3 regions of the Thalassotalea sediminis genome follow, and region 2 is predicted to be linked to each of the others. Evidence: riboswitches for the same ligand, from Rfam matches in the RefSeq annotation. Region 2 holds a riboswitch; each other region holds the start of a gene.
What was found. A riboswitch is a leader RNA that binds a small molecule or an ion and turns the genes downstream of it on or off. The one in region 2 is predicted to bind cobalamin.

Region 1 (2,272 bases), 1.9 Mb from region 2:
CGTTGCGTTTCAACAAACTCACTTGAACCTCTTAGCTGTTCTTCATAAAAGTCAGCACCAACATTTACCTGCCAGTTAGCAGAAAACATTGTATGATTTAACAACGACACTTGGTCTCGGCGAGTATCAAAAACATTGCCTTCATTTTTTGCTGTACCATTACCATAACTAATATTTGAGGTACGGCTCTGCCCTATAGAAAGTTGCGTACTATTGGCATAACTCGCTAGCGTTGTTTGATAAGCGGCAGCTATATTCCACATATGGTTATTAACCGCAGATTCATTATGCCCAGCGCTATCATATTCTGTATCGCCCTGATCTACTTGCGCTAGCCACGTTAGTGCCAATGCCTCATTTACCTGTTGTTGACCATTGATTGCTAAAGAATCATAGTCAAATCCGTCATCATCTGACTCTGCATCATCTTTTACGTCAAAGCCGTCACTTTCTTCATGGTTAACACTAAAGCTCGTTGAACCGTCACCGTGCTCTAAACCAAAACCTGCACTATATTTTTGATAATTATCACTGCCGAAAGTCGCACTAGCAAAGTATTCACCACCGTCTACTTTACGGGTAAATATCTGAATAACACCACCAATAGCGTCTGACCCCCAAAGCGCTGCTCGTGGGCCTTTAATTATTTCAATGCGATCAACTAATTCAGGTGCAATTTCATTTAAATTTGTAGTACCTAAAGTTGCCGAGCCAATTCGAATGCCATTGATCAAAACCAAGGTATGTCCTGAGTTTGCTCCTCGCATATATACTGAAGCATTTTGTCCTCGGCCTCCATTCGCGGAAATATCAATACCCGAAACGGTTGCTAATATATCTAAAACAGATTTAGCCTGAATTTCTTCAATATCAGCACGGGTAATTACAACTTGTGAAGCTAATACGTCTTCAGCGTTAGTTGCCGCTCGGTTTGCTGTAATGACAATATGCTCATCTGCTTCTAACACAGGTGTATTAGCAAAAGTTACAGGAGATATGGCAAGTGCCGCCAATATAGACGACGTGATAAGTTTATGTTTCATTTTTTCCTCGCTACCAAAGCCCACCGCATTGGTAAAACTTAATTAAAAATCTAAACCGGTCTCCGGGCTTTTGACGGTCAACGAAAAAACTACCGTTGAATATTGTCAATTTACCGTTGCGGGGGCAGCACAAGCGTTTCACTTGTTTCCCTTCTTACTTAGTTTTTCGCTAAGTGTTTAGATTTTGTATCATTCTGATCAAAGGCGATCAGAGGGTTAAATACTACGACCGAAATGTCAGTCGTAGTGATATTACTTTCGCTGCTTATCAATGAGTTCACAAAGTGACGATAACTCGTCTAGCGACCTTGAGGTCATGCGATAAAGCATATCGGCGTTAGGATGTATAAACGCATTATTTTTCACTGCTGGCATATCCGGCCATTGTTGCCAGTTAATTTTATCGGGCGACTGATTACCATGTGATGATGGCTGTATAATGATTTGCGGTGCTTTAATAATCACCTGTTCAATATTAATTTGAGGGTAATCTGTTTTACTTTCTTTAAAAGGGTTTGTTGCACCACACACTTGTATTTGCTGTTGTAACCACGCGTTTTTTGCAATTGTCGTCAGTGGTCTAGGCCATAACTCATAAAACAATGATATTGGCGTAGCATTTTGATAGGTTTCTTTTAGCGTCGCTAATTGTGCCAAATATTTATCTGCTTGCTGGTTTGCGCTACGTGATAGCCCTGTCCATTGCCCTAAATCTCTTAATTCTTTTGCTACATCTTCCAAGGTAGTAGGGTTAGAGTAAACAATAGGAATACCAAATGTTGCTAATCTCGCCAGATCATCCGCTGGGTTACCTGATTTCCATGCAATAATAAGATCAGGGTTAGCAGCGAGTATTTTCTCAATACTAAGTGTTGCATAGTTACCAACACGTGGAATATTTTTTGCTTTTAAAGGAAAATCGGCATGATCAGTCGTACCAATAATAAGATCCCCCGCACCTATTTGAAAAAGGTTTTCAACGATATGTGGCGCTAAGGCAATAATTCGTTTAGCCGGTTTATCTATTGACTCTTCGGCGTGTGCGGCGTTAACACTAACAAGTACAGAAATCCCTACAAAAAGTGATAACAACATAGTGTTCATATTCATTACCAATCAATACCTTTTTGTACTTTAATGCCTGCTTCAAACGCATGTTTCAAAGATTGCACTTCCGAAACAGTATCTGCCATCTCCACTAGGCGTCTGTGTGCTGCACGTCCTGTAAC
Region 2 (2,272 bases):
CAATCACCCCGAGCACAGGAATAGCAAAATATGTAGCTAAATCAGCACTACTTGGTGTGCCGTCAAATAGCCCCATGACACCTTCAATTAAAATGAGGTCTGACTGTAAAGCGGCTCGATAAAGCAACTCTTGACAGCCTTGTTCACCCACTAGCCATAAATCCAATTGATAAACCAACTCACCACTTGCCTGTCGTAATATCATCGGGTCGATAAAGTCTGGACCAACTTTAAATACTGTTACTTTACGCCCTTGATTACGGTGATAACGTGCTAATGCTGCCGTAACCGTTGTTTTACCTGATCCTGAATGCGGCGCAGCTATCACTAATGCAGGACATGTTGCGCTATCGCTGTTTGTACGACAAGGCTTTGATTGGAAAACATGTTCACTTTTATCTGTTGTCCGCTTCATTTTTAAACCTTACCATTCCTTAATTTTGCAATGAGTTTATTGGTAAAAAAATGGTTCATGGTAAAGTCCAAAACAAAGGCAACAAATACGTAAAAAATAGGGTTTGATATTGATCGTAAGTAATATTTATCTACACGCGAGGTATATTCTGCCCACGATAAGTTTGAAAAATTGCCTGAAAATACGTAATAGCTACCATTTGAAATGAAGAATGCAATCGAGCTAGCAACAAATAAACCTAATGCAACTTTAGCAAAGTTCTTTAGGTGTGATGTTTCATACCACATAGGTTTTACATATCTCCCTATGCTAAACATTACGCCATAACTTAGCACTAAAGCAGGGTAAGATGTAGTGATACAGTCACCAAATTGTCCACGCATATACGAAGCACCAAGATCTATGGCAACCGTTAACAGATAATAAAACCAAAAGGCCTTTATGCTGCGTAAATACATTCCCGCTAAAAAAAACACCGCTATCGAGGCACTTGGCAGATTATGCAAACTTGAAAAATGTTGCCCACGCGTAGCGAGTAAAAGTAACGTAAGGATAATAAATATGGCACTTAAAATACCATATGCATGTGTAATCTTGACTGATTTCATAACATTCCCGTTATTGAAAATTAAATTTCACGGTGTTTGAAATCAAAGTTGAGAACGGTCGAAGAGTCAGGTCATTTTAACATTACAGACAGTAATCGTATCAATGCATCCATAGGTAACATTCGTATGCACCTTGGATTAATTACAACCATTTACAGCTCTGAATACCGCCCACCGCAGTTGTCGAGTAATCGTTTAGGCCGGTCTCCGGACTCCTGATCATCGCGTCTGCAACACCTTCCCATATTTCGAACCAAACGTAATGACTCGTTTCTAAATACAGTGGTTTTGTTGCTGCTCACAGTTACCGTTGCGGGGGCAGTACTGGTTTTTCACCAGTTTCACGTTTCATCGTCAATAAACACCGTTCACTATATATGAACTTATGATTATCTAAGACACCTAAATCAGCGCTGATACTACGTGATAGCTGCCGTTAGTTCAACAGTTAATGAACTAAAACGTCTTGTCGATAAAACAGGGAAACAACTTAATTGATACCGTTAAAAATACGTTTTACGGGCAAAGCCCCCTACTGAACGAGCACCACCTCACTATGGGGGTTAACATTGACAATAAAAAAAGGGTAATAACATCACTGTTATTACCCTTTTTTTATTGTCAAAGCTAAATACTTAGAAGCCTTAGTGATTCTCAGATACCATATTGACGGTGTATCTTGGGATCTCAACAACTAAATCTTCATCTGCAACAATAGCCTGACAGCCAAGGCGAGATTCAGGTTCTAGACCCCACGCTTTATCTAACATGTCGTCTTCAAGTTCGTCACTTTCTTCTAACGAGTCAAAGCCTTCACGGATAATGACGTGACATGTTGTGCATGCACATACTTTTTCACAAGCATGTTCAATATCTATGTCATTTTTCAACGCAACATTTAGTACACTTTCACCCTTTTCCGCTTCTAATACGGCACCATCAGGGCATAATTCTTCATTCGGTAATACGATAATTTTTGGCATGATTGTCTCTTTACTCTACTATAAGTCGTCAACCGTATGGCCTGACAATGCTTTATTAATCGAAGCATCCATTCTGCGTTCTGCGAATGTCGCTGTTTTTATATTTACTTTCTCAATCAATTTTTCTATTGCGTCAGTATCCTGCCCTTGGCTAGCCTTAGCAAGATCTGCAAGTGCATTTTCTATCGTAGAAACTTCTTGTTCAGAGAGTAATGCACTATCTGCAGCTAATGCTGCGTTGACTGATTCTATAACACGAGCGGCTT
Region 3 (2,272 bases), 1.9 Mb from region 2:
GAGACAGAACTCACCAAGGGTATTGGACATTGGCCAACGTTAAAATTGTCACCAATTACTGCCAAAGGATACGGCAAAGATCCAAACTTAATTATTCCACCTAAATCACCTTGGCCAAAAACACTGACTCAGTCACAGTTAAATTTAGTGGCGACATTGTCCGATATTCTCGTTCCACGCGAAGGAGAAGTACCATCTGGAAGTGAAGTGGGCGTGCCTGATGTTGTAGATGAATGGGTAAGTGCTCCATACAGCAGACAACAGCGAGATAGAACAACTATCCTATCTACATTGCTGTGGATTGGTGATGAAGCCAAGTTGAGGTTTGGTAAAACCTTTAATGAGTTATCTTCTGCAGAGCAGTTAATGATTATTGATGATATCGCCTATGACAAAAATGTTAAAAACGAAGAATTTGCACAAATTATTCCTGCTTTTTCTCGTTTTAGATCATTAGTATTGGCTGCATTCTTTTCTAGTCCTGCCGGAATGAAAGATATTGGTTATATAGGCAATGTGCCTATTATGGGAGACTACCCTGGGCCAACAAAAGAAGCGATGGTTCACCTTGAACAAGTCGTTAAAAAATTAGGTTTAACGTTGTAAATGCAAGCCTTGGTTAGGTAATATTATCGCTAACCAAGGCTATTTATAGCCTTTTGATAATGCATGAAGCAACCTATGTTTGGATGTTTATTCTATTAGAAAGTCTATATCTCGTTCTCTCTCTCCTTTATTCAAATTTACTCATAGCCACCTAGAATGCTGAGTTCTGGTGTTGTCATACTGACTGTGGTAGAGTAGCCGCAATTTTTATGGTGCCTTAAATTTTTACCGACAAAATGTGTAAAAACACCAAGGCTTAAAAGGGAATGTGGTGTAATTCCACAACTGTTCCCGCAACTGTAATTAGGGCTGAGTTTTAAAACCACTGGTGTTAACACTGGGAAGGTAAATCTTGGGACATCCCTAAAAGTCAGGAGACCTGCCATGAAAAGATATTTACTAACTGTGCGGGTAACATAGTTAAGTTATTATCAAGCATCGCTATTAATAACCTGACCTCCGCACGCATACTCATAGGTAATGGTGTTTTGTTACATTTAAGTGCGGAAAATCTCGTTTGGTCTGTTGATGAAAAATTGATACTTAAAGGTATTAATTTCGCAGTGAATGCTGGCGAAACTGTTGGCATCCTCGGACCTAATGGTGCAGGTAAAACATCTTTTTTAAAATGCCTTTATCGAGAGTATTTTCCTCAATCAGGTTCTATTTCTCTTATAGACACACCGCTTGAAGACTTCAGTCGACGCGAAATTGCACAAAAGATATCGGTGGTAAGTCAACACCGAGAGTCTGTATTCAATTTGACCGTATTTGACGTGGTTAAAATGGGTCTTATTCCACACAAGAATTATTTTGATTTGAGTACTCAGGCTGATCTAACAACCTTACGTCAAGCAATAGAGCGTGTGGATTTAATTGATAAGCAACATCAGGCTTTCAATACGTTATCTGGCGGTGAGCAACAACGATGTTTAATTGCACGTGCGATTGTTCAACGGCCCGAAATTCTGATTATGGATGAGCCAACAAACCATCTCGATATTTTTTATCAGCATCAAATTTTATCTATCGTTAAAGATTTGGGGTTAACCCTAGTGATGACCATACACGATCTAAATCTGGCTGCCTTGTACTGCGAGCGTATTATGCTTATGTCTCATGGCGAAGTGATAGCATTTGATGTGCCTGAAAAGGTGTTGCAGGCTGAACTGTTAACACAGGTTTTTCAAATGGAATGTTTGGTTGATAACAACCCCATTACCGGGAAATTACGGGTAACCTTTGGTGGGCATTGCTAATGAATACGCGTATACCTTTTATGCCTGGTATCTTGGTGCTATCTATTATTGTACTGCTATCACTGTTATTTTCTATGGGGTTTGGTACAACAGAAATTGGTTTTTCTCAGGTTTGGCAATGTGTAAGTGCGCAATGCCAACAGCCAATCTATCAAACTATTTTACTTGAAATTAGACTACCTAGAGTTTTAATGGGCTTATTAGCTGGATTTGCCTTAGCAGCTGCCGGGGCATTAATGCAGAATGTTACTCGAAATCCCTTAGCTGATCCTTACCTTTTTGGTATTGTCGCAGGCGCTGGACTCGGCGCTACAATCTCAAGTTTGTTACCTGAGCACTTTCAGACATTTTCTTTACCGCTAGCGGCATTTTTAGGTGCACTTAGCGCTGTTTTTATTGTAATGACT

Region 1: it holds a riboswitch for cobalamin, as region 2 does, so the genes downstream of both, QUE09_RS14400 (TonB-dependent receptor domain-containing protein) here and QUE09_RS05210 (hypothetical protein) in region 2, are expected to answer to the same signal.
Region 3: it holds a riboswitch for cobalamin, as region 2 does, so the genes downstream of both, QUE09_RS14445 (ABC transporter ATP-binding protein) here and QUE09_RS05210 (hypothetical protein) in region 2, are expected to answer to the same signal.

Annotation. Positions count from the first base shown of each region.
Region 1 covers NZ_AP027361.1:3,154,002-3,156,273, forward strand. The annotation lists gene QUE09_RS14400 (TonB-dependent receptor domain-containing protein) at 1-1,043, opposite strand, end outside; cobalamin riboswitch at 1,080-1,239, opposite strand; gene QUE09_RS14405 (cobalamin-binding protein) at 1,296-2,153, opposite strand; gene cobO (cob(I)yrinic acid a,c-diamide adenosyltransferase) at 2,153-2,272, opposite strand, start outside.
Region 2 covers NZ_AP027361.1:1,155,017-1,157,288, reverse strand. The annotation lists gene QUE09_RS05215 (cobyrinic acid a,c-diamide synthase CobB) at 1-415, opposite strand, end outside; gene QUE09_RS05210 (hypothetical protein) at 418-1,023, opposite strand; cobalamin riboswitch at 1,205-1,408, opposite strand; gene fdx (ISC system 2Fe-2S type ferredoxin) at 1,668-2,006, opposite strand; gene hscA (Fe-S protein assembly chaperone HscA) at 2,025-2,272, opposite strand, start outside.
Region 3 covers NZ_AP027361.1:3,161,916-3,164,187, reverse strand. The annotation lists gene QUE09_RS14450 (gluconate 2-dehydrogenase subunit 3 family protein) at 1-606, shown strand, start outside; cobalamin riboswitch at 800-1,007, shown strand; gene QUE09_RS14445 (ABC transporter ATP-binding protein) at 1,095-1,865, shown strand; gene QUE09_RS14440 (FecCD family ABC transporter permease) at 1,865-2,272, shown strand, end outside.